3 regions of the Streptomyces sp. NPDC025784 genome follow, and region 1 is predicted to be linked to each of the others. Evidence: predicted binding sites of a transcription regulator. Region 1 holds the regulator's gene; each other region holds the start of a gene.
The links. Region 1 encodes HrcA, which represses chaperone genes, less so after heat shock. Its sites were predicted from a motif close to TTNGCACTCNGNNNNNCNGAGTGCNAA; they were not measured.

Region 1 (10,313 bases):
CGGCCCGGAGTACCTGGCGACCCTGCGCGCCGGGGGCTTCAACCGGATCTCCTTCGGCATGCAGAGCGCCCGGCAGCACGTGCTGAAGGTGCTCGACCGCACGCACACCCCCGGCCGCCCCGAGGCCTGCGTCGCCGAGGCGCGCGCGGCGGGCTTCGAGCACGTGAACCTCGACCTGATCTACGGCACCCCGGGGGAGTCCGACGACGACTGGCGCGCCTCGCTCGACGCGGCGCTCGGCGCCGGGCCCGACCACGTCTCCGCGTACGCCCTGATCGTCGAGGAGGGCACCCAGCTCGCCCGCCGCATCCGCCGCGGCGAGGTCCCGATGACGGACGACGACGTGCACGCGGACCGGTATCTCATCGCGGACGAGGTGATGTCGGCGGCGGGCTTCGAGTGGTACGAGGTGTCGAACTGGGCCACCTCCGAGGCCGGTCGCTGCCTGCACAACGAGCTGTACTGGCGCGGCGCCGACTGGTGGGGCGCGGGCCCCGGCGCCCACAGCCACGTCGGCGGCGTCCGCTGGTGGAACGTGAAGCACCCGGGGGCGTACGCGGCGGCGCTGGCCGGCGGCAGGTCACCGGGGGCCGGGCGCGAGCTCCTCGCCGACGAGGACCGCCGCGTCGAGCGGATCCTGCTCGAACTGCGGCTGCGCGAGGGCTGCCCGCTGTCCCTGCTGCGCCCCGACGGCCTCGCGGCCTCCCGCCGGGCCCTGTCCGACGGGCTCCTCGAAGCCGGTCCGTACGAGGACGGCCGGGCGGTGCTCACGCTGCGCGGGCGGCTGCTCGCGGACGCTGTCGTCAGGGATCTGGTGGACTGAACAATTGTTCGCGTACAGTCCGCGGCCATGATCTCTGGTGGATGGCCCGACGAGGACGCGACCGTCCTCCGGTACGGGCTGCGGCGGCTGCTCATGTCGCTGCCGATCGGGCTGGTGCTGATCGCCGGCGGTGTGATGGGGGTGTGGATCGCCGTCGAGCACGACGGGATCGGGGCCGGCTGGATACCGCTCGGGATGCTGGTGGCGATGGGTGTCGCCGGAGTGATTCTGCTCGTCTCCCGCTGGCGGGCCCGCCATTGGATCACCGCCTTCGACTCGACCGGTTTCTGGTGGATGCGGGGCAAGGAGATGGCGCTGATCCGCTGGGACTCCCTGGCCGGCGCGGGCATCCACTGGGCTCGCGGCAGCAAGACGGTCGTCTTCACGGTCGAGCTCTGCCCGAAGGACGAGATCGACCGCGACGATCCGCTGCTGTGGAAGTTCGTCCGCGACACGGAGCCGCTCGGGCCGGGACTGCCCCGGCTGCGCTACCGCATCGACGTGGGCGACTCCCACAAGGCGTACGAGAAGGCCTTCCGGCAGTGGGCGCCCGGGCTGTGGTTCGGCCGCCGGGAACAGCCGATGTCGTACCTGGGCGGGCCGGATCACGCGGGCCACCAGGAGCGGACCGGCACGGCGGCACGTGGCACGCCCGACCCCCTCGTGTTCGAGACCGTCGAGATCGGCGACTCGGTGGTGGTCCACCGTGCCGGTGTGCTGGTCCGCCGGCGGCTGGCCGCGGCGCTCGTCATGGTGTCGGCCTGCGCCTGGGCCGTGCCGGCCCTCCTGCCCGAGCACGGGCACGGGGCCGTCGCCGTCGTGCGCGAGGTGATCGCCGTCGTGCTCGTCGCGCTGGTCGGCTGGGGTCTCCTCCTCCACGGGCGGGGCGTGCGGCTCGTCTGGAACCAGCGCGTCACCGTGGACGCCACCGGCGTCCACGTCACCCGGCGCGGACGGTCCGCCACCGTGCCGTGGGACTCGCTCGCCGGAGTAGGCGTCCAGGCCGCCCCGCCGCTGTACACCCTCGAGCTCTGCCCGAAGGACGAGATCGACCGCGACGCCCCGCTGCTGTGGTTGTTCGTGCGCGACGGCGAGCCGCCACGGCCCGGCCTGCCCCGGCTGCGCTACCGCGTCTCCGTCCGGCCCGCCGGCGGCCGGCACGCGGTGGTGACGGCCTGTCGGCGCTGGGCGCCGGACCTCTGGCTCGGCGCGGAGCGGATGAAGTCCGGCTACGAGGGGGCCCCGGACCTCAAGGGTCACCGGCGCCGCACCCGTGGAACCGGCGGCAGGGCCGTCATTCCGGCGCCGTGACGAAGTCGATCAACTCCTCCACGCGGCCCAGGAGTTCCGGCTCCAGGTCCTTGTAGGAGCGCACCCGGGACAGGATGTGCTGCCAGGCCGCGCCGGTGTTCTCCGGCCAGCCCAGGGCCCGGCACACGCCCGTCTTCCAGTCCTGGCCGTGCGGGATCCGGGGCCAGCCCGCGATGCCCACGGCCGACGGCTTCACGGCCTCCCAGATGTCGATGTACGGGTGGCCGAGCACCAGGGCGTGGTCGCTGGTGACCGCCTCGGCGATGCGGGACTCCTTCGTGCCGGGCACCAGGTGGTCGACCAGGACGCCCAGCCGGGCGTCGGGGCCGGGACCGAAGTCCTCGACGATGGAGGGGAGGTCGTCGACGCCCTCCAGGTACTCGACGACGACGCCCTCGACGCGCAGGTCGTCGCCCCACACCTTCTCGACGAGCTCGGCGTCGTGGCGGCCCTCCACGTAGATGCGGCCCGCGCGGGCGACCCGGGCCCGCGCACCGGGCACGGCCACCGAACCGGACGCCGTGCGGGACGGGCGGGCCGGCGCCGACGACGGTCGTACGAGCGTCACCACCCGCCCCTCCAGCAGGAAGCCGCGCGGCTCCAGCGGGAACACCCGGTGCTTGCCGAAGCGGTCCTCCAGGGTGACCGTGCCCGCCTCGCAGCGGATCACGGCACCGCAGAAACCGGTACCGGGCTCCTCGACCACCAGACCGGGGTCCGCCGCGACCTCCGGCACGGGCTTGGGCTTCTTCCACGGCGGAGTCAGGTCCGGAGAGTACTGGCGCATTCGGATGACGATAGGAGAAGCGGCGGGGCGGTGCGGGGGAGATCGCTACGACACGCCGAAACGCGCCGCCAGCGCGTCCCGCTGGGCACGCACGAACGCCGCGTCCACCGTCGCTCCGTGACCGGGCACGTACACCGCCTCCTCGCCGCCCAGGTCGAGCAGCCGGTCCAGGGCGGCCGGCCAGTGTGAGGGAATAGCGTCGGGACCGGCCTGGGGTTCGCCCGACTCCTCCACCAGATCGCCGCAGAAGACGGTCTCCGGTCCGCCCGGCCCGCCGGGGACCAGGACCGCCAGATCGTGCGCGGTGTGTCCCGGGCCCACGTTCGCCAGCAGGACCTGGACGCCGCCGAGGTCGAGCGTCCGCTCGCCGGACACCGCGTGCCGGGGGTGCACCAGAAGGTCCGCCGCCTCGGCCGCCGCGCTCGGTCCGAGGCCGTGGCGCACCGCGTCGGCGCGCAGTTCCGCACGCCCGTGCGCGAGGACGGCGTCCAGCCCGACCGCGCCGAACACCTCCACCCCCGAGAACGCGGCCGCCCCGAAGACGTGGTCGAAGTGCGGGTGCGTGAGTGCGAGGTGCGTCACTCTGCGACCGGGCCCGAGCAGCCGCAGCGCCTCGGCGCGCAGCCGTGCGCCCTCACCGAGGCTCGACCCGGCGTCGATCACGAGCGCGGCGTCCTCGCCCACCACGAGCCCGACGGTGCAGTCCCAGACCGGAAGCCGCCGTCGTCCGACCCGGGGCGTCAGCCTTTCCCACCCCGGCTCTTCCCAAGTCACGCTCATACGGAGACGCTAGCCGTGCGGACGTGGTGAGCACGACATCGCAGGCCGGCCCTTGCCCGGGCCGTACCTCACAGCCGTACACTGGGCCGGGGAACGCTGGCACTCGCGTGCGCTGAGTGCCAGGCCAGGGGCCACGAGGACCACGGAGCCGACTTCTGGAGGTGTGCGCGATGCTCAGTGAACGCAGGCTCGAAGTGCTGCGCGCCATCGTCCAGGACTACGTGGGCACCGAGGAGCCGGTCGGTTCCAAGGCGCTCACCGAGCGCCACCGGCTCGGCGTCTCGCCCGCGACCGTGCGCAACGACATGGCGGCGCTGGAGGACGAGGGGTACATCGCCCAGCCGCACACCAGCGCCGGGCGCATCCCCACCGACAAGGGCTACCGGCTCTTCGTCGACAAGCTCGCCGGGGTCAAGCCGATGACGGCACCCGAGCGGCGGGCCATCCAGAACTTCCTCGACGGCGCCGTCGACCTCGACGACGTCGTGGCCCGGACCGTGCGGCTGCTCGCGCAGCTCACCCGGCAGGTCGCCGTCGTGCAGTACCCGTCCCTGACCCGCTCCACCGTGCGGCACGTGGAGCTCCTGTCGCTCGCCCCGGCGCGTGTCATGCTCGTGCTGATCACGGACACCGGGCGGGTCGAACAGCGCATGATCGACTGCCCCGCGCCGTTCGGCGAGACGTCGCTCGCGGACCTGCGGGCGCGACTCAACAGCCGGGTCGCGGGCCGCCGTTTCGCGGACGTCCCGCAACTGGTGCAGGATCTTCCGGAGGCGTTCGAGGAGCCCGAGGACCGCGGTACGGTCGCCACGGTGCTCTCCACCCTCCTGGAGACACTCGTCGAGGAGACCGAGGAGCGGCTGATGATCGGCGGTACCGCCAATCTCACCCGCTTCGGACATGACTTCCCTCTCACCATCCGGCCGGTGCTCGAAGCGCTGGAGGAGCAGGTCGTGCTCCTCAAGTTGCTTGGTGAGGCGAAGGATTCGGGCATGACCGTGCGGATCGGTCACGAGAACGCCCATGAGGGACTCAACTCCACGTCCGTGGTCTCCGTCGGCTACGGTTCGGGCGGCGAGGCAGTAGCCAAACTCGGCGTGGTCGGCCCGACCCGCATGGATTACCCGGGAACGATGGGAGCGGTACGAGCGGTGGCACGGTACGTCGGACAGATCCTGGCGGAGTCGTAAGTGGCCACGGACTACTACGCCGTGCTCGGCGTGCGCCGCGACGCTTCCCAGGACGAGATCAAGAAGGCGTTCCGGAGGCTCGCGCGCGAGCTGCATCCGGACGTCAACCCCGATCCGAAGACGCAGGAGCGGTTCAAGGAGATCAACGCCGCCTACGAGGTGTTGTCGGACCCGCAGAAGAAGCAGGTCTACGACCTCGGTGGCGACCCGCTGTCCCAGGCGGGCGGCGGTGGCGCCGGCGGCTTCGGCGCCGGCGGCTTCGGGAACTTCTCGGACATCATGGACGCCTTCTTCGGCACGGCGTCGCAGCGCGGACCGCGCTCGCGCACCCGTCGGGGCCAGGACGCCATGATCCGTCTGGAGATCGAGCTGGACGAGGCGGCCTTCGGTACCACGAAGGACATCCAGGTCGACACGGCCGTGGTCTGCGCCACCTGCAACGGCGAGGGCGCCGCTCCGGGCACCTCCGCGCAGACCTGCGACATGTGCCGCGGCCGTGGTGAGGTCTCCCAGGTCACCCGGTCCTTCCTGGGCCAGGTCATGACCTCCCGCCCCTGCCCGCAGTGCCAGGGCTTCGGCACCGTCGTCCCGACCCCGTGCCCCGAGTGCGCGGGCGACGGCCGGGTGCGCTCCCGGCGCACCCTCACGGTGAAGATCCCGGCCGGTGTCGACAACGGCACCCGGATCCAGCTCGCGGGCGAGGGCGAGGTCGGCCCCGGCGGCGGCCCCGCCGGCGACCTGTACGTGGAGATCCACGAACTGCCGCACAACGTCTTCCAGCGGCGCGGCGACGACCTGCACTGCACGGTCACCATCCCGATGACCGCGGCGTCCCTCGGCACGAAGGTGCCGCTGGAGACGCTCGACGGCCTGGAGGAGGTCGACATCCGTCCGGGCACGCAGTCCGGGCAGTCGATCCCGCTGCACGGGCGGGGCGTCACGCACCTGCGCGGCGGCGGCCGCGGCGACCTGATCGTGCATGTCGAGGTCACCACGCCGACCAAGCTCGACCCCGAGCAGGAGCGGCTGCTGCGCGAACTGGCGAAGCTGCGCGGCGAGGAGCGGCCCATCGGGCAGTTCCAGCCCGGCCAGCAGGGTCTGTTCTCGCGTCTGAAGGACGCGTTCAACGGCCGCTGACGCGACCGTCGAGAGCCGGGGCCGGAGCCGCGGAGGGCGCTGACCAGGTGCCCTTCCGGCCGGTTCCGGACAGGCGGAAGGGTGGATTCGGACTTGTACGGGGGACGTGACAACATGCGGTCATGTCCTCCGCGCTGACCGATCTCTTCCCGCTGCCGATCGTGCAGGCCCCCATGGCGGGCGGCGTCTCCGTGCCGCAGCTCGCGGCGGCGGTGTCCGAGGCCGGCGGACTCGGTTTCCTGGCCGCCGGGTACAAGACCGCCGACGGCATGTACCAGGAGATCAAGCAGCTGCGCGGACTCACGGCCCAGCCCTTCGGCGTGAACCTCTTCATGCCGCAGCCCGAGTACGCGGACCGGTCGGCCGTCGAGGTGTACGCCAACCAGCTCGCCGGAGAGGCCGCCTGGTACGAGACCGAGCTCGGTGACCCGGACAGCGGCCGCGACGACGGCTACGACGCCAAGCTCGCCGTCCTCCTCGACAACCCGGTGCCGGTGGTCTCCTTCCACTTCGGCTGCCCCGCCCCCGAGGTCCTGGAGTCCCTCGCCCGCGTCGGCACCCTCACCCTGATCGCCGCGACCACGGCCGACGAGGCCCTCGCGGTGCAGCGGGCGGGCGCCGACGCCGTCGTCGTGCAGGGCGTCGAGGCGGGCGGCCACCAGGGCACCCACCGCGACAACCCGGAGACGGACGGCACCGGCATCGGCCTGCTCTCGCTGATCGCGCAGGTCCGGGAGACCGTGCGGATCCCGATCGTCGCGGCCGGCGGCATCATGCGCGGCAGCCAGATCGCCGCCGCCCTCGCGGCCGGCGCGAGCGCCGGCCAGCTCGGCACCGCGTTCCTCGCCACCCACGAGTCCGGCGCGAACGCCGTGCACAAGCAGGCGCTGACCAACCCGCTCTACGTCCGTACGGAGCTGACACGGGCGTTCTCCGGCCGCCCCGCGCGCGGACTCGTCAACCGGTTCCTGCGCGAGCACGGGCCGTACGCGCCCGCCGCCTACCCCGAGGTCCACCATCTGACCTCGCCGCTGCGCAAGGCGGCTGCCCGGGCGGGCGACGCGCAGGGCATGGCGCTGTGGGCCGGCCAGGGCCACCGCATGGCGCGGGAGCTGCCCGCCGCACGGCTGGTGGAGGTGCTGAGCGCCGAACTCGCCGCCGCCCGGACAGCGTTGTCGGCGGCGCACGGGCTGTCGGGCCTGCCGGGCCCGGACACGTCGGCGTTCCCGGACGAGGAAGCGGGTGCGGGCCGATGACGGCACCGGTGTTCGTGGTCGAGCACTTCGACGCGGGCGGCGACGGACGCTATGTCCTCGACGGCCCCGAGGGCCGGCACGCCGTTTCGGTGAAGCGGCTGCGCCCCGGTGAGGACGTCGTCCTCACCGACGGGGCCGGACGCTACGCGGAGTGCGTGGTGCTCGACACCGAGGGCAAGGACCGGCTGGTCGTCCGGATGGACTCGGTCAGCGAGGAGCCCGCGGAGGAGCCGCGCATCACCGTCGTACAGGCCCTCCCCAAGGGCGACCGGGGGGAACTCGCCGTCGAGACCATGACGGAGACCGGTGTGGACGCGATCGTCCCTTGGGCCGCCTCCCGCTGCATCACCCAGTGGAAGGGCGACCGCGGGGCGAAGTCGCTCGCCAAGTGGCGGGCCACGGCCCGGGAGGCCGGCAAGCAGTCCCGCCGGGTCCGCTTCCCCGACGTCGCGGACGCGATGACGACCAAGCAGGTTGCCGCACTTCTCGCCAAAGCCGATCTGGCGGCGGTACTGCACGAGGACACGGAGCTGGGCACCGAGCCGTTCGCCACGGCGGAACTGCCCGCAGACGGGGAGATCGTGCTGGTGGTGGGACCCGAGGGCGGGATCTCGCCCGAGGAGGTCGAGCTCTTCACCGGGGCGGGGGCGCGGACGTTCCACCTGGGGCGTACCGTTCTGCGCACATCGACCGCCGGGACGGTGGCGACGGCGCTGCTGCTGGCACGCACCGGCCGCTGGTCCTGACACGCACGGGGGATCGTCTTGGAACTCGCCCAAGTACGGCTGCTCGTCTCCGACTTCGCCGCCTGCTACCACTTCTACGCGGACGTCCTCGGCCTCAAGCCCCAGTCGGGCTCGGCCGAGGGCCCCTACGAGAAGTTCAGCCCCGCCACCGGCTCGGCGGGCATCGCCATACAGGACCGCTCGATGATGGCCGAGGTCCTCGGTGAGCTGGGCGATGTGGCGACCGGTCACCGTTCGCTGGTCGTGCTGCGGGTGGACGACCTGGACGCGTACTGCGAGCAGATCACCTCGCGCGGCGCGACGATCCTGCACGGCCCGGCCCCCATGACCGAGCGGATGCGCGTCGCCCATCTCAAGGACCCCGAGGGGAACCTGGTGGAGCTCCAGGAGTGGCTGCTCCTCCTGGGCTGACGTCCCCGGAGGAAGTACCCGCGTTCGCCCGCGCGTTCGGCCCCGGCGCGGGTGCTCGAACCGGAATCGCACGGACGGGCGGTGCAGTCCGCGCAGTGTCCGCATGCGGTCTACCGCGGCCGCCGGGAGAGTGGCACGCTGCCGTTCATGGGGGTTTTGAGGCGTACAGGGCGCCGGGCGGGGCGTCGACGGGTACTGCTGGCGACCGGGTTCGCGGCGGCCGGGATCTTCGGCGTGGCCGCCTGCGACCCGGGGGACGGGCTGAGCCCGGCGGCAGTGGCGTACACGACCGACAGGACCGCCACCAAGGAGCTCGAACGGCAGCATGTGAACGTGCGCTGGCTCAGCTGCACCGCCTCCTACGGCAACAACAAGGCCTACACGCCCGGCAAGTCGCCCCGGCCGACGGAGAACACGGTCGCCTCCGTGGACTGCCAGGGGCAGTCGGACGACGGGCGGGATATCACCGTCAAGGGCCGGGTCACCCGGGCCGTCGACGGCGCCTGCGTGCGCGGCGACCTCGTCGCGAAGGTCGGCGGCAAGGAGTGGTTCCACGTGCAGGGCCTGGGGAACTGCAACGCCACCACCAACCCCGTCCCGCCCGTCACGTACCGGCCGCCGAACGGGCAGCCGAACCCCACCGTCACCGTGACGGTGACGAAAACCATGTGGTGCAAGGGCGATCCCACCTGCTGGCCCTCCCAGGGCAAGTGATCGTGACCCCTTTCAGCGTGCGCCCCGGCTGCATAGGGTGATCGGGTGACACAGCCCGCAGCCTCCGCGTATCTCCGTTTCCCGCATCTGCACGGCGACTTGGTCGTCTTCACGGCCGAGGACGACGTCTGGGCCGCCCCGCTCGACGGCGGGGGCCGGGCCTGGCGGGTCAGCGCCGACAACGTGCCGGTGAACCATCCACGCATCTCCCCGGACGGCTCGACCGTCGCCTGGACGTCGACCCGCGACGGGGCACCCGAGGTGCACGCCGCGCCCCTGGCCGGCGGCCCGTCCGAACGGCTCACCTACTGGGGCAGCCCCAAGACCCAGGTGCGCGGCTGGACCTCCGACGGACAGGTGCTCGCGCTCAGCACGCAGGGCCGGGAGAGCCTGCGCCGCAGCTGGGCGCGGTCGGTCCCGCTCGACGGCGGTCCGGCGGCGGTCCTTCCGTACGGCCCGGTCGGCGAGGTCGCCCAGGGCGGCCCCGGCACCGTGCTGCTGTCCGCGCCGATGGGCCGCGAGGCCGCCTGGTGGAAGCGGTACCGCGGCGGCACGGCGGGCAAGCTGTGGATCGACCGGGCGGGCGACGGCGAGTTCGTCCGCCTGCACGAGGACCTCGACGGGAATCTCGAATACCCCCTCTGGGTCGGGGAGCGCATCGCCTTCCTGTCCGACCACGAGGGCGTGGGGGCGCTGTACTCCTCCCTCGCCGACGGCTCGGACCTGCGCCGGCACACACCCGTGGACGGCTTCTACGCCCGGCAGGCGGCGAGCGACGGCTCCCGGGTCGTGTACGCGTCCGCCGGCGAGCTCTGGCTCCTCGACGACCTCGACGGCGCCGAACCGCGCCGGCTGGACATCCGGCTCGGCGGCCAGCGCGCCGACCTCCAGCCACACCCCGTCAGGGCCTCCCGCTGGTTCTCGTCCGCCACACCCGACCACACCGGACGCGGCAGCGCGATCTCCGTGCGCGGCGCCGTGCACTGGGTCACGCACCGCTCGGGCCCGGCCCGCACGCTCGCCGCCGGACAGGGCGTGCGCGCCCGGCTGCCCCGCTCCTTCCGCGCCGACGGCGAGGAACACGTCGTGTGGGTGACCGACGCGGAGGGCGACGACGCGCTGGAGTTCGCCCCCGCGACCGGCGTCGCCCCCGGAGCG
Region 2 (10,313 bases), on a different contig from region 1:
AACCCGCGGACCCGGCCCGGACAGGACCCCGAGGGCGGGGTCCCTGGTCCGCGGGCGGCCGTGGGGCGGGGCACGACGGCCGGGCCCGGCGCGGACGTGTCGCGATCAGCCATGGGTGAGCCCGCCCGTCCGTGGATAGGGTCGTCCCATGGGCAGCCCTACGGAATCCCCGGACTCCTTGCCGACGCCCGCGACCCCCGCGGGACGCGACGGCCTCGACGCCATCCTCGCCCGGCCCGGCCGGGCCCTGATCGCCCTCGACTTCGACGGGACACTCGCCCCGATCGTCCCCGACCCGGACCAGGCCCGCGCCCACCCGGACGCGGTCCCCGCGCTCGCGGCGCTCGCCCCCAAGGTCGCCTCCGTCGCCGTGATCACGGGCCGCCCGGCCGGGGTCGCGGTGCGCAAGGGCGGCTTCGCGGACGTGCCGGGACTGGAGCACCTGGTGGTCCTCGGCCACTACGGCGCGGAGCGCTGGGACGCGGTGAGCGGCACGGTCACCGCCCCCGCGCCGCACCCCGGCGTCGCCGCCGTCCGGGCCGAGCTGCCCGGCGTGCTCGACCGGGTCGGCGCCTGGCAGGGCACCTGGATCGAGGAGAAGGGCCGCGCCGTCGCCGTGCACACCCGCCGCGCGAGCGATCCGCAGGCCGCCTTCGAGGCCCTGCGCGAGCCGCTGACCGACCTGGCGACCCGGCACGGCCTGATCGTCGAACCGGGCCGCATGGTCCTGGAGTTGCGCCCGCCGGGCATGGACAAGGGTGTCGCGCTCCTGGAGTACGCCCGTGAGATCGGCGCCGAGTCCGTGCTGTACGCGGGTGACGACCTGGGCGACCTGCCGGCGTTCGCCGCGGTCGACAAGCTCCGCTCCGACGGCGTCCCCGGCCTTCTCGTGTGCAGCGGCAGTTCCGAGGTCGCCGAACTGGCCGACCGGTCCGACACGGTGGTGGACGGCCCGGGCGGCGTCGTACGTCTGCTGGCGGCGCTGGCGGCTCAGCTCGGCTGAGTGCCGCCGAGTGCCTCCAGCGCGTGCAGCTGCTCCAGGAACCACCGGGAGGGCGGCAGTGCGGTCGCCGCGGCGGCCAGCCGCTTGGTGCGCTCCGCCCGCTCGTGGGCCGGCATGGTCAGCGCCTCGTGCAGCGCCCGCGCGGTACCGGTCACATCGAAGGGATTGATCTCGATCGCGTCCTCGCGCAGCTCCTCGAAGGCGCCGGCCTCCCGGGACAGCACCAGCGCGCAGCCCTCGTCGGAGACGACGGGGACCTCCTTGGCGACGAGGTTCATGCCGTCGCGGATCGGGTTGACGAGGGCCACGTCGGCGAGCCGGTAGGCGGCCAGCGACCGGGCGAAGTCGTCCTTGACGTGCAGCACGACCGGGGTCCATCCCGGCTTCCCGTACCGGGAGTTGATGTCCTCGGTGAGCCGCTGCACCTCGGCGGTGTAGTCGCGGTAGACGGCCAGGTCCTGGCGCGAGGGGTACGCGAAGGCGACGTGCACGACGCGCTCGTGCCACTCGGGGTGGTCGTCGAGCAGCTGCCGGTACGCCAGCAGTCCGCGCACGATGTTCTTCGACAGTTCGGTCCGGTCGACCCGCACGATGGTCCTGCGGCCCTCGCCGATCTGCTCGCGCAGCGCGGCCATCCGCTCGTCGACGTCCGGTTCGTGCGCGCGCCGGCGCAGGAAGTCCGCGTCCGCGCCGAGTCCGTGCACACCGATCTCGGTGGACCGCAGCGGAGGGCGGCCGGTCGGGGTGTGATCGACGGCCCTGCGCGGGTCGCCGCTCGGCCAGCTGGGGAAGATCCGCTCGCCGTCGGTCTGTCCGGCGCAGATCATGAAGGCGTGGGCCCAGCGCCAGGTGAGGAAGCCGAGCCGGTCGGCGCCGAGCATGCCCCACACCAGCTGGGCGCGGACGTCGTCCGGCAGCATCCGGAAGTACTCCGGCGGGGCCCAGGGCGTGTGCGAGAAGTGGCCGATCCTGAGGTCCGGGCGCAGCTCGCGCAGCATGCCGGGCACCAGACACAGGTGGTAGTCCTGCACGATCACCACGGCGCCCTCGGCCGCGGCGTCGGCCAGGGCCTCGGCGAACGCGCGGTTGTACGTCTCGTAGGCGGCCCACCGGCGTCGGAACTCCGCGTCGAAGACCGGCTCCAGGGGCGTCTGGTAGAGCATGTGGTGCACGAACCAGAGGACCGAGTTCGCGATGCCGTTGTAGGCGCCGGCGTGCACCTCGGCGTCGATGTCGAGCATGCGCACGCCCTCCTCGGCGACCCCGCGGCGCACCGCCTCGCGGTCGCCGTCGCCGAGCGCCGAGCACACCCACAGGGCGCCCGCGTCCGGACCGATCGCGGAGAGGCCGGAGACCAGCCCGCCGCCTCCCCGCCTGGCGTGCAGCGAACCGTCCTCGCGCACCTCGTACGAGACCGGGCCGCGGTTGGACGCGACGAGAATGCGGTGGGCAGCGCCCTGCGCAGAAGCCGTGGAAGCCATACGCCTCAACCTAGCCCGGCCCGGAAACGCTCAAACGTACGGACGACGGTACGAACAGGCCGTATACGACCGGCGGAGTCGGTCACTCCGTGTTTTCGCAGACCGGGGCTATGCCACTTTGCGTGACTGGTATTCGGCGATGTCCGCCATCGGTGGCCGCTCCTCCGTGTCGACGGAGTAGGTGCGCGGCTCGAAGCCGTCCTCGCCCCGCTCGAACTGGGTGAGGGCCGGGCGGACCAGGTGCCCGCGGGCCAGCCGGAGCTGTGCGGTGCGGTAGATGGCGGCGGCCATCCGGCCGAGCGCCTGGCCGTCCTGGTGGCGGTGCTTGCGGACGCCGACGTCGACCTGGGCGAGGGCGTCCAGACCCACCAGGTGCAGCGCGTCGACGAGCATGCCCAGTTCGACGCCGTACCCGACGGGGAACGGCAGCTGTTCGAGCAGGGAGCGGCGGGCCGCGTACTCGCCGCCCAGCGGCTGGACGAAGCCCGCGAGCTGCGGCCAGTGCATGTTGAGCAGGGGACGGGCCATGAGTTCGGTGACACGGCCGCCCTGGCCGGCCGCCGTCGCGCCGGACGCGGAACCGTCGGACACGGTCAGCGGCCGGTCGTACATCGCCTTGACGAGGTCCACACCCGGTTCGGTGAGCAGCGGGCCGACGATCCCGGTGACGAAGTCCGAGGAGAACTCCTTCAGATCGGCGTCGATGAAGCAGATGATGTCCCCGCTCGTCACGAGCAGCGACCGCCACAGCACCTCGCCCTTGCCGGGCACGGCCGGGATGCGCGGCAGGATGTCGTCGCGGTGCACGACCCGCGCGCCCGCGGCGGCGGCGACCTCGGAGGTGCGGTCCGTGGAGCCGGAGTCGACGACGACGATCTCGTCGACGAGGGGGACCTGTTCCATCAGGTCGTGGCGGATGATCGCGACGATGTCGCCGACCGTCTCCTCCTCGTCGAGGGCGGGCAGGACCACGCTGACCGTCGAACCGGTGGCGCGTTTCGCGGCCATGAGCTTGTGGAGCGGGCGATCGGACACGGACCAGGAGCGTGTGCCCAGCCAGCGCTCAACTTCTTCCAGCACAGTCTGCGGCTCCTCACTGTTTGATCACATGCTCTCATCGGCATGCCCGCCGTGGCAGCGGCTGATCGGCTAGGGCCGTCTCGCGGTTCGGACGACAGGTTCAACTGTCCTGGCCGTCGGTTACAGTCTTGAACAACGCGGGTGACCATCGCATGTCCTGGATCGTCGGCGCGTAAGCAGTTCAATAGTCAAACAATCAAATACCGCTCATCCAGAGGGGCAGAGGGATACGGCCCGATGAAGCCCCGGCAACCCTCCAGCCGGTCTCGTACCGATCGACGTCTCGATCGCACCGCGAGGCTCCCGGCTTGGGAAGGTGCCAAATCCGTCTCACGGCGAGATGCGTCGTGAGGAAGATGAGGAGAAAGGGCCTCGCCTCCATGGCTGCGCAGACAGTTGCAACCACCACGAACTCCGTCGACCTCGGTCCCGCCGCCGCCCTCTCGTGCCGGGAGTGCGGCCACCGCGTGCCCCTCGGCCCGGTCTTCGCCTGCGAGGAGTGTTTCGGCCCGCTGGAGATCGCGTACGACTACTCGGCCTACGACACCGAGGAACTCCGCAAGCGCATCGAAGCGGGCCCCGCGAACATCTGGCGCTACGCCCCCCTGCTGCCCGTCCCCGCGGACGTCGCCGAGAAGCCGAACATCAACCCCGGCTGGACCAAGCTCGTCAAGGCCGACAACCTCGCCCGCGAACTGGGCGTGACCGGCGGCCTCTACGTGAAGGACGACTCCGGCAACCCGACGCACTCCTTCAAGGACCGCGTCGTCGCGCAGGCCCTGGAGGCCGCCCGCGCCTTCGGCTTCACCACGCTGTCCTGCTCCTCCACCGGCAACCTCGCCGGCGCCGTCGGCGCCGCCGCGGCCCGTGCCGGCTTCCGCTCCTGCGTGTTCATCCCGCACGACCTGGAGCAGGGCAAGGTCGTCATGGCCGCGGTCTACGGCGGCGAACTCGTCGGCATCCAGGGCAACTACGACGACGTGAACCGCTTCTGCTCCGAGCTGATCGGCGACCCGGCCGGCGAGGGCTGGGGCTTCGTCAACGTCAACCTGCGCCCGTACTACGCGGAGGGCTCCAAGACCCTCGCGTTCGAGATCTGCGAGCAGCTCGGCTGGAAGCTCCCGGACCAGCTGGTCGTCCCGATCGCCTCCGGCTCCCAGCTCACGAAGATCGACAAGGGTCTCCAGGAGCTGATCAAGCTCGGCCTCGTCGAGGACAAGCCGTACAAGATCTTCGGCGCCCAGGCCGAGGGCTGCTCGCCGGTCTCCGTCGCCTACAAGGCCGGGCAGGACGTCGTCCGCCCGCAGAAGCCGGACACCATCGCCAAGTCGCTGGCCATCGGCAACCCGGCCGACGGCCCGTACGTGCTCGACATCGCGCGGCGCACCGGCGGTGCCGTGGAGGACGTGAACGACGAGCAGATCGTCGACGCGATCAAGCTGCTGGCGCGCACCGAGGGCATCTTCGCGGAGACGGCCGGTGGTGTGACCGTCGGCGTCACCCGCAAGCTGATCGAGAACGGTCTGCTCGACCCGGCCCTGACCACGGTCGTGCTGAACACCGGCGACGGCCTCAAGACCCTGGACGCGGTGGCCTCGGACACCGGCCTGACCGCGACCATCCGCCCGAACCTGGACTCCTTCCGAGAGGCTGGCCTCGCATCATGAGCGTCAACGTCCGCATCCCCACCATCCTGCGTACCTACACCGGCGGCCTGGCCGAGGTGAGCGCCGAGGGCGCGACCCTCGCCGAGGTCATCGCCGACCTGGAGAACAACCACACGGGCATCTCCGCGCGGGTCCTGGACGACCAGGGCAAGCTGCGCCGCTTCGTCAACGTCTATGTCAACGACGACGACGTGCGGTTCGAGCAGGGTCTCGAGACGGCGACGCCGGACGGTGCGGGCGTCTCGATCATCCCGGCCGTCGCCGGAGGCTGACGCCCGGGCGGTGACGTGCCGGCGGCCGGGCGCGAGTCCCGCGGACTGCCGTCACCGAGAGTGAGATCGTTACCGAGGGTAATGCCCATCACCGAGAGTTCATCGAATTGCCCCCTCCGTGAGAGAAACGGAGGGGGCAATTCTGCATGGTTGAGCACGGTACAGTTGGGGAACCCGCTTGGCATTTCATGCCGGACGCATATGAGTACCTGTGCGGCACCCGACAAGAAGTAGCCAAAGTGCCCCGCCTTTTTGAGCCGTTTATGGCATTTACGGGGCCCGACTTGCCCTGAATCTTCGCACATTCTCCGCATATTCCCGATCGGCCGTGCCCAGAATTCTCGTCCGATTGACCTGTTGCAGACGGCAGTTGGGCAGATACATTCAGCCGCGGTCGACGCGTTCCGGCGCACACCCCCAACCGTTGGGGGGTGAGGTCTGACCCGGATCCGCGAAGTGTGGATCTGTGCAAGGGCCAGTAATAGGGGAGTTAGGCATGGCTCAGGGCACCGTCAAGTGGTTCAACGCGGAGAAGGGGTACGGCTTCATCGCGGTCGACGGTGGTGCGGATGTATTCGTCCACTACAGCGCGATTCAGATGGACGGTTACCGCACCCTTGAAGAGGGCCAGCGGGTCGAGTTCGAGATCTCGCAGGGTCAGAAGGGGCCGCAGGCGGACATGGTCCGTTTGGCTGCCGGCTGAAGCACGCGCCGACTGATTGTTCGACGTGACGAAGGGCTCGTATCCCCATGGGGTACGGGCCCTTCGGTCTGTCCGCGGTCCGGGGGCCGTCCCGTGGTCCGCTCCCGTGCGCCCCCGTGTTCACCTGGGGATCCGCTGGAGCCGCTTGCACTCGACAGGGGCGAGTGCTAATCATTGGCGTTAGCACTCTGAAGGTGAGAGTGACAACGAAGGACCGGGTCGGTGAGGCCCGCAGGCCGGGTGGGGCAAGGAACCACGAGGCAGGCAGGCCGTCCGTCGCGGGCGCCAGCGCGGTCCTGTGAGCTTTCCACCCCAGTCCGGGAGGACCACTTCACATGGCCAAGATCATCGCGTTCGACGAGGAGGCACGGCGCGGCCTTGAGCGCGGTATGAACCAGCTCGCCGACGCCGTCAAGGTGACCCTCGGCCCCAAGGGCCGCAACGTCGTCCTTGAGAAGAAGTGGGGCGCCCCCACGATCACCAACGATGGTGTGTCCATCGCCAAGGAGATCGAGCTGGAGGACCCGTACGAGAAGATCGGCGCCGAGCTGGTCAAGGAAGTCGCGAAGAAGACCGACGACGTCGCCGGTGACGGTACGACGACCGCGACCGTCCTCGCCCAGGCCCTGGTCCGCGAGGGCCTGCGCAACGTCGCCGCCGGCGCCAACCCGATGGCCCTCAAGCGCGGCATCGAGAAGGCCGTCGAGGCCGTCTCCGGCGCGCTGCTGGAGCAGGCGAAGGATGTCGAGACCAAGGAGCAGATCGCTTCCACGGCCTCCATCTCCGCCGCCGACACCCAGATCGGCGAGCTCATCGCCGAGGCGATGGACAAGGTCGGCAAGGAAGGCGTCATCACCGTCGAGGAGTCCCAGACCTTCGGTCTGGAGCTGGAGCTCACCGAGGGTATGCGCTTCGACAAGGGCTACATCTCGGCGTACTTCGCCACCGACATGGAGCGTATGGAGGCCGTCCTCGACGACCCGTACATCCTGATCGCCAACTCGAAGATCAGCAACGTCAAGGACCTGCTCCCGCTCCTCGAGAAGGTCATGCAGGGCGGCAAGCCGCTGCTGATCATCGCCGAGGACGTCGAGGGCGAGGCCCTGTCGACCCTGGTCGTCAACAAGATCCGTGGCACCTTCAAGTCCGTCGCCGTCAAGGCTCCGGGCTTCGGTGACCGCCGCAAGGCCATGCTCGGCGACATCGCCATCCTCACGGGCGGCGAGGTCATCTCCGAGGAGGTCGGCCTCAAGCTGGAGAACGCGGGTCTGGACCTGCTGGGCCGTGCCCGCAAGGTCGTCATCACCAAGGACGAGACCACGATCGTCGACGGCGCCGGCTCTGCCGACCAGGTCGCCGGCCGGGTCAACCAGATCCGTGCCGAGATCGAGAACTCCGACTCGGACTACGACCGCGAGAAGCTCCAGGAGCGTCTGGCGAAGCTGGCCGGCGGCGTGGCCGTCATCAAGGCCGGTGCCGCCACCGAGGTCGAGCTCAAGGAGCGTAAGCACCGCATCGAGGACGCCGTTCGCAACGCGAAGGCGGCCGTCGAGGAGGGCATCGTCGCCGGTGGTGGCGTGGCCCTGCTCCAGGCCTCCCAGGTGTTCGAGAAGCTGGAGCTCGACGGTGACGAGGCGACCGGCGCCAACGCCGTGAAGCTCGCGCTGGAGGCCCCGCTCAAGCAGATCGCCGTCAACGGCGGCCTCGAGGGCGGCGTCGTCGTCGAGAAGGTGCGCAACCTGGCCGTCGGCCACGGTCTGAACGCCGCGACCGGCGAGTACGTCGACATGATCGCCGAGGGCATCATCGACCCGGCGAAGGTGACCCGCTCTGCCCTGCAGAACGCCGCCTCCATCGCCGCGCTGTTCCTCACTACCGAGGCCGTCATCGCCGACAAGCCGGAGAAGGCCGCCGCGGCCGCTCCGGGCGGCATGCCGGGCGGTGACATGGACTTCTGATCGACCCCGGTCGATCACCGTCCTTCGTTCCGAGGGCGGCACCCTTTCCAGGGTGCCGCCCTCGGGCGTTTTCGGGTACGCGGTCCGGCTGTGTCCCCGGCGGGGCGTGGTCGGGATCACAGGTGCCGTGCGGGTGCGGCGGAATGCGGGGCCGGGGTCCGGGGGTTTACCGGGAGGGGTGGTTAATGCATGTGCACATACCACCCGGAATGTCCCGCTCGGCGTCAGAGTGACGCCTCTCCGACCCCACCCGAGGAGACCGCTCCGTGAGCGACACCGCCGCCTCCCGCGCCGCAGAGATCCTGTCCCGGCCCGTTTCCCTGAACGGGCTGACCGTCCCCAACCGGATCGTGATGGCCCCGATGACCCGCATGTTCTCCCCCGGGGGAATCCCGGGCGAGGACGTCATCGGCTACTACGCCCGCCGCGCCGCCGCGGGCGTCGGCCTCATCGTCACCGAGGGCACCTACGTGGGCCACGACTCGGCCGGGCAGAGCGACCGGGTGCCGCGCTTCCACGGCGCGGAGCAGCTGGCGGGCTGGACCAAGGTCGCCGACGCCGTGCACGCGGCGGGCGGCACGATCGTGCCCCAGCTGTGGCACATCGGCATGGTGCGCAACGCGGGCGAGCCGCCGTTCGCCGACGCCCCCGCGGTCGGCCCCTCCGGCCTCACCTCGGCCGGGGCGGACGTCACCGGCAAGGCCATGACCCAGCAGGACCTCGACGACGTCGTCGAGGCGTTCGCCGAGTCCGCCGCCGCCGCGGAGCGCATCGGCTTCGACGGCGTCGAACTGCACGGCGCCCACGGCTACCTCATCGACCAGTTCCTGTGGGAGGGCACCAACCGCCGCACGGACGCCTACGGCGGCGACCCGGTGGCGCGCGCGAAGTTCGCGGCCGAGATCGTGGCCGCCGTCCGCGCGGCGGTCTCGCCGGACTTCCCCGTCATCTTCCGCTACTCGCAGTGGAAGCAGCAGGCGTACGACGCGCGGCTCGCCGAGACGCCGGAGGAGCTGGACGCGATCCTCACGCCGCTCGCCGCGGCCGGTGTGGACGCCTTCCACGCCTCCACCCGCCGTTACTGGCTCCCGGAGTTCGACGGCTCGGACCTGAACCTGGCCGGCTGGACGAAGAAGCTGACCGGCAAGCCCACCATCACCGTCGGCTCGGTGGGCCTGGACGGCGACTTCATCAAGGCGTTCCAGGGCGAGGGCGCCCCGGTGGCCGGCCTCGACAACCTGCTGGACCGCCTGGAGCGCGACGAGTTCGACCTCGTCGCCGTCGGCCGTGCGCTGCTCCAGGACCCGGAGTGGGCGGCGAAGGTCCTCGACGGACGGTTCGAGGAGCTGGCGCCGTACGACGCGTCGGCGCTGCGCTCGCTGAGCTGACCCTGCGCCGCCCGGGCGGCACCCGTCGCGTGAGCCGCGGGTGCCGCCCCGACGTGTGCGCGTGAACGCCCTGACCTGAAGCGGGGTCTGCCGGCCGGCAGACCCCGGTGGTCAGCGCTTCAGGTTCTCGACGAAGGCCGTCCACGCCTCGGTCCGGAAGGTGAGTGCCGGACCGAGAGGGTTCTTGGAATCCCGGACCGGCACGAGTGCGGGGTGACCGTCGCCCACCTCCAGGCAGTCGCCGCCGCTTGCTCCGCTGTAGCTCGACTTGCGCCAAGTAGGCACGCTCAGAGCGTTATCAAGGCTGTTCCACATGAGCGTAATCCTCTGCCACCGAGTCGACCAGGGCCAGGGATTCCTGCGCCGAGAGCGCACTTGCCCCGAGAAGGTGGAAGGTCAGGTCGTGGTGGGCCACTGACGCCGGGTCGTCCTCCAACCGCCCTGTGCCCAGCCCTTGGAGGTAGGCGAGCGGGGGTGCGTCTTCGAAGGTCATCAGCTTGAGGGGGCCCTCCATCGCCATGTGGGCTCCCGCCGTGAACGGCAGCACCTGCACGATGATTCGGTGCCTGCGCGCGAGCCCTGTGATGTGGCGCAGCGCCTCGGCCATGACCGGTGCGCTGCCCACCTTCCGGCGCAGTACGGCCTCGTCCAGAACCGCCCACAGCAAGGGCGTTGTCGGATCGTCGAGAAGACGAGCCCGTTCCAGGCGGGTGGCGACCAAGTCGTCGATGGTGTCCTCTGTGGCGGTCGGGCGACCTCCG
Region 3 (10,313 bases), on a different contig from region 1:
TGAGGGTGGGCGCGGCGCCCATCTCGGCCGAACGCAGTCTGCGCGGCGCGAGCCGCCAGGTGGGGTCGGCGAGCGCCTGCGTCACGGTGGCGCGCAGTTCGGCACGCGAGGCGTCCTTGTGCAGATAGCCGCGGGCGCCGGCGGCGACGGCGAGCGCCACACCGTCCAGGTCCTCGGCGACGGTGAGCATGATGATGCGCGCACCGGGGTCGGCGGACAGCAGCCGCCGGACGGTCTCCACGCCGCCCAGTCCGGGCATGCGTACGTCCATCAGAATGAGGTCCGAACGGTCGGCGCCCCAGCGGCGGAGGACTTCCTCGCCGTTGGCCGCCGTCGTCACACGCTCGACGCCGGGCACGGTCGCCACCGCGCGGCGGAGCGCCTCTCGGGCAAGCGGGGAGTCGTCGCAGACGAGGACGGATGTCATGGCCGTCCTCCGCAGCTGATGCGCGTCACCTTGAGCCTCCAGGCTGGTACGAATCGTCACCTGTGCGGTCGACACTCGCCGACGGATTCTGCCGTCTGCCCGAGCGCTTGTTCCTTCAACCGCCTCCGCACTCTCAACGATGGTCACTCGAAAGAGTTACGGGGCACTCCGTCGTCTTCGGCACTGTACGTGAGGGTGCGGACACGGTGCAGACATGCACAACGGACCCTCAATGTTTCATCACAACCTATGCCCCATTTAGACCGATTTCTTCCCATTTGTTGGTGTCTGCGGCTAGATTCGCAATGAGTCATATTTTCATCTCCTTAGATCGTAGATGTACGGTCGGTGGGGCATAGCAGCCCAGAACGGCAACAAGGGGACACGCAATGGCAGATTTCTCCCGCCTTCCCGGTCCGAACGCGGACCTCTGGGACTGGCAGCTCCTCGCGGCCTGCCGCGGGGTCGACAGCTCGCTCTTCTTCCACCCGGAGGGCGAGCGTGGTGCGGCACGGAGCGCTCGCGAGAACTCGGCCAAAGAGGTCTGCATGAGATGCCCGGTACGCGCCGAGTGCGCGGCACACGCGCTGGCGGTGCGCGAGCCGTACGGCGTGTGGGGCGGACTGACCGAGGACGAGCGCGAAGAGCTCATGGGGCGGGCGCGCAACCGGCTGGTCTCGGCATCGGCCGGTGGAAGCAGTCACGCTTCGAACAACTGAAGGAACGTTTCTTCACCCCGGGCGCGCGTACGCGTGCCCCTGTATCGGCGTGCACGCCGACATGCGGCCCGAGGTCCGCGACCGCCCGTCAGCGGGCGGCGGCTCGCGCCAGCCGGTCGAGCGTCGCCGCCACCGCGGGCACCTGCGCCAGATCCGGCAGCGTGAGGGCGACGATCTCGCGCCGCACCGGCGGCTCCACCGTCACCGTGCGGGCCCGCTTGGGCCGGACGGACTCGATTGCCAGTTCCGGGAGGACCGCGACGCCGAGGCCCGCGCCCACGAGACCGACCACGGCCGGGTAGTCGTCGGTGGCGAAGTCGATGCGAGGCTCGAAGCCCGCGCCCCGGCACACCTCGACCAACTGTCCGCGGCAGCGCGGGCAGCCCGCGATCCACGACTCGCCCGCGAACTCGCCGATGGCCACCGACCCGGCCGCGGCCAGACGGTGACGCTCGGGCACCAGCGCGACGAGCCGGTCCGTCAGCAGCGGGCGGACGACGAGGTCGTCCCACTCCTCACCGCCCGTGCCCTCGTAGCGGAAGGCCAGCGCGATGTCGCAGTCGCCGTCCCGGAGCTTCTCCACGGACTCCGGCGGTTCGGCCTCCTCCAGGAAGACCCGGGTCCCCGGGTGCGCGGCGCGCAGTGCGGCGAGGGCGGTCGGCACAAGGGTGGAGCTCCCGCTGGGGAAGGACACGAGCCGGACCCGCCCGGCACGCAGGCCGGCGATCGCGGCGACCTCCTCCTCGGCGGCCGTGAGACCGGACAGGATGCTCACGGCGTGCTTGACCAGCGCCTCGCCCGCCTCGGTCAGGCGCATCTCACGACCGGTGCGGATCAGCAGAGGGGTGCCGACGGAGGCCTCCAGCGCCTTCATCTGCTGACTGACGGCCGGCTGGGTGCAGCCCAGCTCGCGCCCGGCCGCGGAGAAGGAGCCGGTGGCGGCGACGGCGCGCAGGACACGGAGATGACGGGCCTCGATCACCCTCCGAGCATAAGCGAGCCTTGGGGGCCGCCGCCAATACTGCGTCGACGCTTTGGCCGTGGTCGCCTAGCGTGGAGGGCATGAAGCTTCTGTCGCTGAATCTGGGCCGGGCACAGGCCGTCGCGTACACCGACCAGCCGGAGGGCCTGACCGGCATCGACAAGCAGCCGGTGGACGGTGCCGTGCGTGTCACCGCGCCCGGCCCCAAGTCGATCGGCGGCAGCGGACTCGCCGGGGACGCGGTCTGCGACGGGCGCCACCACGGCGGCGACGACCAGGCGGTGTACGCGGTGGCCCGCGAGGACCTCGACGACTGGGAGCGCGAGCTCGGCCGGCCGCTGCGCAACGGCGTGTTCGGCGAGAACCTCACGACCGAGGGGCTGGACGTCTCCGGCGCGCGGATCGGCGAGCGCTGGCGCATCGGCTCCGAGGTCGTCCTGGAGGTGACCAGCGGACGCATCCCCTGCCGCACCTTCCAGGGGCACCTCGGCGAGAAGGGCTGGGTCAAGCGCTTCACGCGACAGGCCGCGCCCGGGGCCTATCTGCGGGTGATCGAGCCCGGCGAGATCCGGCCGGGCGACACGATCGAGATCGTGCACCGGCCGGACCACGACGTCACGGTGGCCCTCCAGTTCCGCGCCGTGACGACCGAACGGGAGCTGCTGCCAAGGCTGTTGACGGCCGGCGACGCGTTGCACCCGGAGGCGCGGGCGAAGGCCCGGAAGTATGTGGCCGACCAGGGCGACCGGTAGCGGGCGGGCCACGGCAGGGGGAACTCTTCGGGCGTGGCCGAGCGTTGGACGGCGGCGGGCGCCGGACGCCTGGCCAGGTCACTAACCTTGCGCCATGACAACGGCTCTGATTACGGGATCGACCGCGGGGATCGGTGCCGCCTTCGCGCGGCGCCTGGCGGCTGACGGGCACAACCTCGTTCTGGTGGCGCGCGACACGAAGCGACTGCAGGAGCAGGCCACCGAACTGCACGACCGGCACGGCATCGAGGCGGAGGTGCTGACGGCGGACCTGGCGTCCGACGGCGGCATCGACGCGGTCGCCACGCGCCTCGGCGACCGGAGGAACCCGGTCGACCTCCTGGTCAACAACGCGGGCTTCGGCAACAAGGGCCGCTATCTGGACGTATCGATGGCGGACGAGCTCAAGATGCTCAAGGTGCACTGCGAGGCGGTGCTCCGGCTGACGTCGGCGGCGACCGAGGTGATGCGGGAGCGCGGCCGGGGCGGAGTCGTCAACGTCGCCTCGGTGGCCGCGTTCGTGCCGCGTGGCACGTACGGCGCGTCGAAGGCGTGGGTCGTGCAGTTCACGCAGGGCGCGGCGCGGGACCTCGCGGGCAGCGGCGTGCGGCTGATGGCGCTGTGTCCCGGCTTCGTGCGCACCGAGTTCCACCAGCGCGCCGGGATGGGCACGGACAACATCCCGAAGTGGATGTGGCTCGACGCGGACAAGCTGGTGGCGGCGGCGCTCGCGGACCTCGCCCGGGGCAAGTCGTTGTCGATCCCGGACCCGCGGTACAAGGCGCTGATGGGCGTGGTGAAGGTGACGCCGCGGGCGCTGCTCGGCGGGATCTCGTCGAGGACGGGGCGGAAGTACGGGCCGCAGTGAGCTGGGCGGGGCCGTTAGGGCCTGTCCGCACCCTCGGGTGATATCCCCTTCAACCACGACAGTTGAGGGGGATCTTCACTAAAATGGACGCATTCATCCGGACCACGTGGGCCGGGAGGCTGCGCCATGACATTCGTGCAACTGATCGACTGCAAGACGAGCCGGTTCGACGAGATGAACCGGCTGATGGACACCTGGGTCGAGCAGACCCGGGGGAAGCGGACCGCGACGCACAGCGTCATCGGCAAGGACCGGTCCGACGCGTCCCACTTCATCGAGATCGTGGAGTTCGCCTCGTACGAGGAGGCGGTGCGGAACTCGAACCTGCCGGAGACCGACAGGATCTTCCAGGAGATGGTCGCCCTCTGCGACGAGACACCGACGTTCACGGACCTGGACGTGATCCGTGACGAGCAGCTGTACGAGGCCACCATCCGCCGGTTCTTCGACACGGTGGCCACCGCGGGCGACCTGCCGCCGCTCAACGACCTGATGGTCGAGCACTACCACGACCACGATCCCGCCAACGAGCAGGACAACCTGGGCCTCGACGCCATGCGGCGCGAGATCGAGATGTGGCGGGGCGGGTTCGACTTCTCCTTCACCGTGGACGACCAGCTGGCCCAGGGCGACCGCGTCTGCACGCGGTGGACCTGGAACGGCACCCACACCGGCGACTTCATGGGGATCCCCCCGAGCGGGACGACGGTCACCATGACGGGGACGACCGTCTTCCGCTGCCAGGAGGACGGGAAGATCGCCGAGGGCTGGTGGCAGTACGACCGGCTGGGACTGATGGCCCAGCTCGGCGCGCTCGACGCACTGGAGACCTAGGGAGCCGCGGCCCCCGGAACACCTCGCGCGGCCCACGCGAGGCTCCGGCCCCGGTGGGGCCGGCGAACGGAAACGCGGGAGGCCCCCGCTCCCTGTCGGGAACGGGGGCCTCCGCGAGGCACTGCTCGACGTCACGCCGGGGGCGTCACGCCGTGCGGCGCGTTGCCTCAGTGGGCGTGCCCGTGGCCGTGGCCGTGGCCCGCGTCGGCCTCCTCCTCGGCCGGCTTCTCGACGACCAGGGTCTCGGTCGTCAGGAGCAGGGAGGCGATGGAGGCGGCGTTCTCCAGGGCGGAGCGGGTGACCTTGACCGGGTCGATGACGCCGGCCTTGACCAGGTCGCCGTACTCGCCGGTCGCGGCGTTGAAGCCCTGGCCCTTGTCGAGCTCGGCGACCTTGGAGGTGATGACGTAGCCCTCCAGGCCGGCGTTCTCGGCGATCCAGCGCAGCGGCTCGACGGCGGCGCGGCGGACGACCGAGACACCCGTGGCCTCGTCGCCGGTCTTGCCGAGGTTGTCCTCGAGGACCTTCACGGCGTGGACGAGCGCGGAGCCACCACCGGAGACGATGCCCTCCTCGACCGCGGCGCGGGTCGCGGAGATGGCGTCCTCCAGACGGTGCTTCTTCTCCTTGAGCTCGACCTCGGTGGCGGCACCGACCTTGATGACGCACACGCCGCCGGCCAGCTTCGCGAGGCGCTCCTGGAGCTTCTCGCGGTCCCAGTCGGAGTCGGTGTTCTCGATCTCGGCCTTGATCTGGTTGACGCGGCCGACGACCTCGTCGGAGCTGCCGCCACCGTCGACGATCGTGGTGTCGTCCTTGGTGACGGTCACGCGGCGGGCGGTGCCCAGCACGTCCAGGCCGACCTGGTCGAGCTTGAGGCCGACCTCCTCGGCGATGACCTGACCACCGGTGAGGGTGGCGATGTCGCCGAGCATGGCCTTGCGGCGGTCACCGAAGCCGGGGGCCTTCACCGCGACGGCGTTGAAGGTGCCACGGATCTTGTTCACGACGAGGGTGGAGAGGGCCTCGCCCTCGACGTCCTCGGCGATGATCAGCAGCGGCTTGGAGGCGTTGGACTGGATGACCTTCTCCAGCAGCGGCAGCAGGTCCTGGATGGAGCTGACCTTGCCCTGGTGGATGAGGATGTACGGGTCCTCGAGGACGGCCTCCATGCGCTCCTGGTCCGTCACGAAGTACGGCGACAGGTAGCCCTTGTCGAAGGCCATGCCCTCGGTGAAGTCCAGCTCCAGACCGAAGGTGTTGGACTCCTCGACGGTGATGACACCGTCCTTGCCGACCTTGTCCATCGCCTCGGCGATGAGCTCGCCGACCTGCTGGTCCTGGGCGGACAGCGCGGCGACGGCGGCGATGTCGGACTTCTCGTCGATCGGGCGCGCGGTGGCGAGCAGGTCGTCGGAGACGGCCTTGACGGCCGCGTCGATGCCCCGCTTCAGCAGCGCCGGGGAGGCGCCCGCGGCGACGTTCTTCAGGCCCTCGCGCACGAGCGCCTGGGCGAGCACGGTGGCGGTGGTCGTACCGTCACCCGCGATGTCGTTGGTCTTGGTCGCCACCTCCTTCACCAGCTGGGCGCCGAGGTTCTCGTACGGGTCCTCGACCTCGACCTCGCGGGCGATGGTGACACCGTCGTTGGTGATGGTGGGGGCGCCGAACTTCTTGTCGATGACGACGTTGCGGCCCTTGGGGCCGATCGTCACCTTGACCGTGTCGGCAAGCTTGTTGACGCCGCGCTCAAGGGCGCGACGGGCGTCCTCGTCGAACTTCAGGATCTTCGCCATAGGAGCGGTTCAGCCCTCTCGGAAAACTGGGAGAAACGAACGGCGCCCCCGGCGCCCGGCTTGTTGACGTCGCGGGGGCCAGGGGCGCAGTTCACTGCAATTCTGGGTGAATTACTTCTCGACGATCGCGAGCACGTCGCGGGCCGAGAGGACGAGGTACTCCTCGCCGTTGTACTTCACCTCGGTGCCGCCGTACTTGCTGTACAGCACGACATCGCCGACGGTGACGTCGAGCTCGACGCGCTTTCCGTCCTCGATGCGGCCCGGGCCCACGGCCAGGACGACGCCCTCCTGGGGCTTCTCCTTGGCGGTGTCCGGAATGACCAGGCCAGAGGCCGTGGTCTGCTCGGCGTCCAGCGGCTGGACCACAATGCGGTCCTCGAGCGGCTTGATGGCAACCTTGGAGCTGGCGGTCGTCACGATCCGACCTCCCCCTTCGGAGATCTCACGGGGTTAACTGTCTGAGGTGGCGACCAGGTCGATCCGTCGTCGCGGGTGCCGGACCTGCCCGTCGCTATTGGCACTCTCCAGGGGGGAGTGCCAGGGCCGAGACTATGACTGCGATTAGCACTCGGTCAAGCGGAGTGCCAACGCGGCGCTTACATGTCCGCAAAACCTCGGCGCACGTCCGCGCGCGTTCACGTCCGCTCCCCCGTCCCTGAGGCGGAGCTCAGAGGTAGTCCTCCAGCCGGGCCACCGTGAATCCCTGCGCCTGGATACGGCGCAGCAGGCGGGTCGTGGAGTCGATGAGCGTCACTCCGCCGGTGTCCTCCGGCCGGGCCAGGACGATGTCGCCCGGCCGCAGCTCGTGCCCCTGCTCGTACCTCAGTCCTTCCGCCCGCATGGAGGCCCGCCACAGCACGACGGCGGCGACCCCGCAGTCGGCGGCGGCGCGCAGCGTGGTGTGGTCGTAGGTGCCGTACGGGGGCCGCAGCAGCCGGGGTCGGATGCCGAAGCGCTGTTTGAGCTTGTCCTGCTGGCCGCAGATCTCGGCGCGCTGGCCGACATAGGGCAGGCCGCGCAGGGAGGCGTGGTCGAGGGTGTGGTTCTGCACGCTCACGCCGACCGCGCGGAGCCGGGCGAAGTCCCCGTACCCAGGCCCGACGACGGTGTCCGTGAGGAACATGCTGACCGGCAGCCGCAGTTCACGGACCATGTCGACGAAGCGCGGATCACGCTCGGCGCCGTCGTCGTAGGTCAGGAAGACCACTCGGTCGTGGGTGGAGACGTGGTCCACGACGGGTGGCAGTCCGGGGCCGGCGGGGCGCGCGACGGTCCGGGCGGGCGGGCGCGGCGGGCGGGCGAGCGGGGTGGCGAGGCCCCAGCGGCGGTACGCCGCCTCCCGGGGCCGTACCTTCTGCGCCGCCTTCTTGCCCAGCCGCTCGATGGGGTCGACGGACTGGGCGCAGCCGGTGAGCAGCACGGCGGCGAGCAGTCCGGCACCGAGCGCGCGCATCCCGCGCCGCGCCGGGTGCGGTGGCCGCGGGCGCGCCGGGCGCCGCGCCCGGAGCCTCACAGGTAGTCCTCCAGGCGCGCCACCGCGTACCCCTTGTCCGTGACCTTCTTCAGGAAGCGGCGGACCATGTCGGTCATCGTGCCGTCCCAGTCGGCGCGGCCCCGGAAGTGGGTCAGGACGATGTCGCCGGGGTGCAGGTCGCGGTCGTCCTCGCGGTACTCCCAGTGGTCGACGTAGACCTCCTCGTCCCAGATCGGGGCGTACTTGATGCCGCAGGACTTGGCGGCGCGCAGGGTGTCGCCGTTGTAGTTGCCGTAGGGCGGCCGGAAGAGCGTCGGGCGCTTGCCGAACTGCTTCGTCATGATGGCCTGCATGCCGCAGATCTCCTCCGTCTGCTCGTCGTACGACAGCCCGGGGAGGTACGGGTGGTGCAGCGTGTGATTGTTGAGGCTGACACCACGGTCGCGCATCTCGCGGAAGTACCCGTAGTCGTCCTTGATCAGGTAGTTGCTGAGGAAGGCGGTGTACGGGATCTTCAGGTCGCTCATCATCCGCAGGAACTTCGGGTCCTTCTCCTCGCCGTCGTCGATGGTGAGGAAGACGACCTTGTCCTTGGTGGGGACGGTGGTGAAGACCGGGGGCAGTCCCTCCTCCTCCTGGCCGTCGACCTCGAACCCGTCACGGGCCTTGATCACCGGCTTCGTGGCGGGCGGCGCCGGGGGCACGAGCGGCGCCCTGTCCAGGCCCCAGCGCGCGGCGGCGGCGACGCGCTCGGCCTGGGTGTTGCTCACCCGGTCGGCATAGGAGCCGGCGGCAGGGGACGCCTTGACCTTCGGCTGGCCGGGGGTCCCCTTGACGCCGGATTCCTCGCCGGAGCAGCCGGAGGCGAGAGCGGTGAGGGCGAGCACGGCAAGACCGCCGCGAACACCGGCCCACATTGCGGCGTTTTTATCGTTTTGTCGCACTGATCGCATGGTGCGGGATCTTCCCAGCGCGAGCCGCTCACGAGGCCCCGACACCACCGCGGCCCCACTGCCGGACGCGCAGCATCCACCGACTGGCCCACAATGGGCCGGTGAACGACGTCTCCTTCGCCTCCCTCCTCACCCCCGAGGGCCGCGCCCTGCTCGACGAGGTCCGCGGCACCGAACCGGCGCGGGAACTGGCCGTGGCCACCCGGCTGCGCCGCGAGCACCCGGCCGAGCTGGTCTCCGCCGCCCTCGGGCAGGAGCGGCTGCGGCAGCGGGCCACGGCGAAGTTCGGAGCCGAGGACGCGGAGCGGATGTTCTTCACCCCGAACGGGGTCGAGCAGTCGACGCGGACGAGCGTGGCGGCCCACCGCGCGCGGCGGTTCCAGGAGCTGGGCATCCGCTCCGTGGCCGACCTGTGCTGCGGGATCGGCGGCGACGCGATCGCGCTGGCCCGCGCCGGCATCCGGGTCCTCGCCGTCGACCGCGACCCGCTGACCGCGGCGGTCGCCCGCGCGAACGCGGACGCGCTGGGGCTCTCGGAGCTGATCGAGGTGAGCGAGGCGGATGTCACCGCCGTCGACACCTCCGCGTACGAGGCGGTCTTCGTGGACCCGGCACGGCGTGGCGGCCGGGGCCGGATCTTCGACCCGGAGGCCTACTCGCCGCCGCTGTCCTGGGCGGTCGAGACCGCGACGAAGGCGCCGCTGGCCGCCTTGAAGATCGCCCCCGGCATCCCGCACGAGACGGTGCCCGCCGAGGCCGAGGCCGAGTGGATCTCCGACGGCGGGGACGTGAAGGAGGCGGTGCTGTGGTTCGGCACCGAGCCGGGGCTGGTGCGGGCCACCCTGCTGCCCGGCCCGCGCGAACTGCGCGGACGGGGCCTGCCCGATCCCGCTGTGCGTCCGGTCGGCCGCTACCTGTACGAGCCCGACGGCGCCGTCATCCGCGCACACCTGGTCGCGGAGGTGGCCGAGGACCTCGACGGCGGCCTGATCGACGAGACCATCGCCTACGTCACGGCGGACGAGCTGCGCCCGACGCCGTACGCCTCCGCCTACGAGATCACCGACCTGCTGCCCTTCAACGTCAAGCGCCTGAAGGCGTTGCTGCGGGAGCGCGAGGTCGGTGTGCTGACGGTCAAGAAGCGGGGCTCGGCCGTCGAGCCGGAGGAGCTGCGGCGGAAGGTGAAGCCGCAGGGGCCCGCTTCCGCGACGGTGTTCCTGACGCGGGTGGCGGGTGCCCCGACCATGCTGGTGGGGGCACCCGCCCGGCCGCCTACTGCTGGTGGCGGCTGCTGAGCGGAGCGAGGTCCGGCGCGGCGACAGGTTGCGGCGCCGTGCCGGTGCGCACCGTCGGAGCACCCGCGGCCGGCCCGCCGACCGTGGCCGAGGAGAACGAACTCGCCTGCGGGGCGAGGCCGTTGTAGTCCGGCATGTACGTCCACTGGCTGCCGCTCGCGCTGATCGCCGCGCCCGCGGAGTTCAGTGCCGCCGTCGACACCGAGCCGG

Region 2: a site for HrcA is predicted at 6,387-6,413, ahead of groL (chaperonin GroEL). Genes of this name have one in related genera too.
Region 3: a site for HrcA is predicted at 6,943-6,969, ahead of groES (co-chaperone GroES). Genes of this name have one in related genera too.

What each region holds. Positions count from the first base shown of each region.
Region 1 is NZ_JBVHMN010000001.1:760,979-771,291, reverse strand. Features, by position in the region: gene hemW (radical SAM family heme chaperone HemW) at 1-823, shown strand, start outside; gene ACZ4IF_RS03405 (hypothetical protein) at 851-2,134, shown strand; gene ACZ4IF_RS03400 (DUF3097 domain-containing protein) at 2,118-2,921, opposite strand; gene ACZ4IF_RS03395 (MBL fold metallo-hydrolase) at 2,967-3,701, opposite strand; gene hrcA (heat-inducible transcriptional repressor HrcA) at 3,872-4,891, shown strand; gene dnaJ (molecular chaperone DnaJ) at 4,892-6,028, shown strand; gene ACZ4IF_RS03380 (nitronate monooxygenase) at 6,151-7,284, shown strand; gene ACZ4IF_RS03375 (16S rRNA (uracil(1498)-N(3))-methyltransferase) at 7,281-8,030, shown strand; gene ACZ4IF_RS03370 (VOC family protein) at 8,049-8,441, shown strand; gene ACZ4IF_RS03365 (hypothetical protein) at 8,589-9,155, shown strand; gene ACZ4IF_RS03360 (S41 family peptidase) at 9,201-10,313, shown strand, end outside.
Region 2 is NZ_JBVHMN010000007.1:149,411-159,723, forward strand. Features, by position in the region: gene ACZ4IF_RS17995 (DUF3263 domain-containing protein) at 1-1, shown strand, start outside; gene otsB (trehalose-phosphatase) at 149-1,003, shown strand; gene ACZ4IF_RS18005 (alpha,alpha-trehalose-phosphate synthase (UDP-forming)) at 991-2,484, opposite strand; gene ACZ4IF_RS18010 (glucosyl-3-phosphoglycerate synthase) at 2,593-3,564, opposite strand; SAM riboswitch class I at 3,769-3,927, shown strand; gene thrC (threonine synthase) at 3,945-5,231, shown strand; gene ACZ4IF_RS18020 (MoaD/ThiS family protein) at 5,228-5,503, shown strand; gene ACZ4IF_RS18025 (cold-shock protein) at 6,000-6,206, shown strand; gene groL (chaperonin GroEL) at 6,542-8,164, shown strand; gene ACZ4IF_RS18035 (NADH:flavin oxidoreductase) at 8,431-9,552, shown strand; gene ACZ4IF_RS18040 (DUF397 domain-containing protein) at 9,664-9,867, opposite strand; gene ACZ4IF_RS18045 (helix-turn-helix domain-containing protein) at 9,851-10,313, opposite strand, start outside.
Region 3 is NZ_JBVHMN010000018.1:82,454-92,766, forward strand. Features, by position in the region: gene ACZ4IF_RS32990 (response regulator transcription factor) at 1-427, opposite strand, end outside; gene ACZ4IF_RS32995 (WhiB family transcriptional regulator) at 817-1,146, shown strand; gene ACZ4IF_RS33000 (LysR family transcriptional regulator) at 1,235-2,128, opposite strand; gene ACZ4IF_RS33005 (MOSC domain-containing protein) at 2,209-2,880, shown strand; gene ACZ4IF_RS33010 (SDR family NAD(P)-dependent oxidoreductase) at 2,975-3,748, shown strand; gene ACZ4IF_RS33015 (ester cyclase) at 3,875-4,582, shown strand; gene groL (chaperonin GroEL) at 4,750-6,378, opposite strand; gene groES (co-chaperone GroES) at 6,490-6,798, opposite strand; gene ACZ4IF_RS33030 (polysaccharide deacetylase family protein) at 7,049-7,834, opposite strand; gene ACZ4IF_RS33035 (polysaccharide deacetylase family protein) at 7,891-8,772, opposite strand; gene ACZ4IF_RS33040 (THUMP-like domain-containing protein) at 8,910-10,103, shown strand; gene ACZ4IF_RS33045 (cell wall-binding repeat-containing protein) at 10,081-10,313, opposite strand, start outside.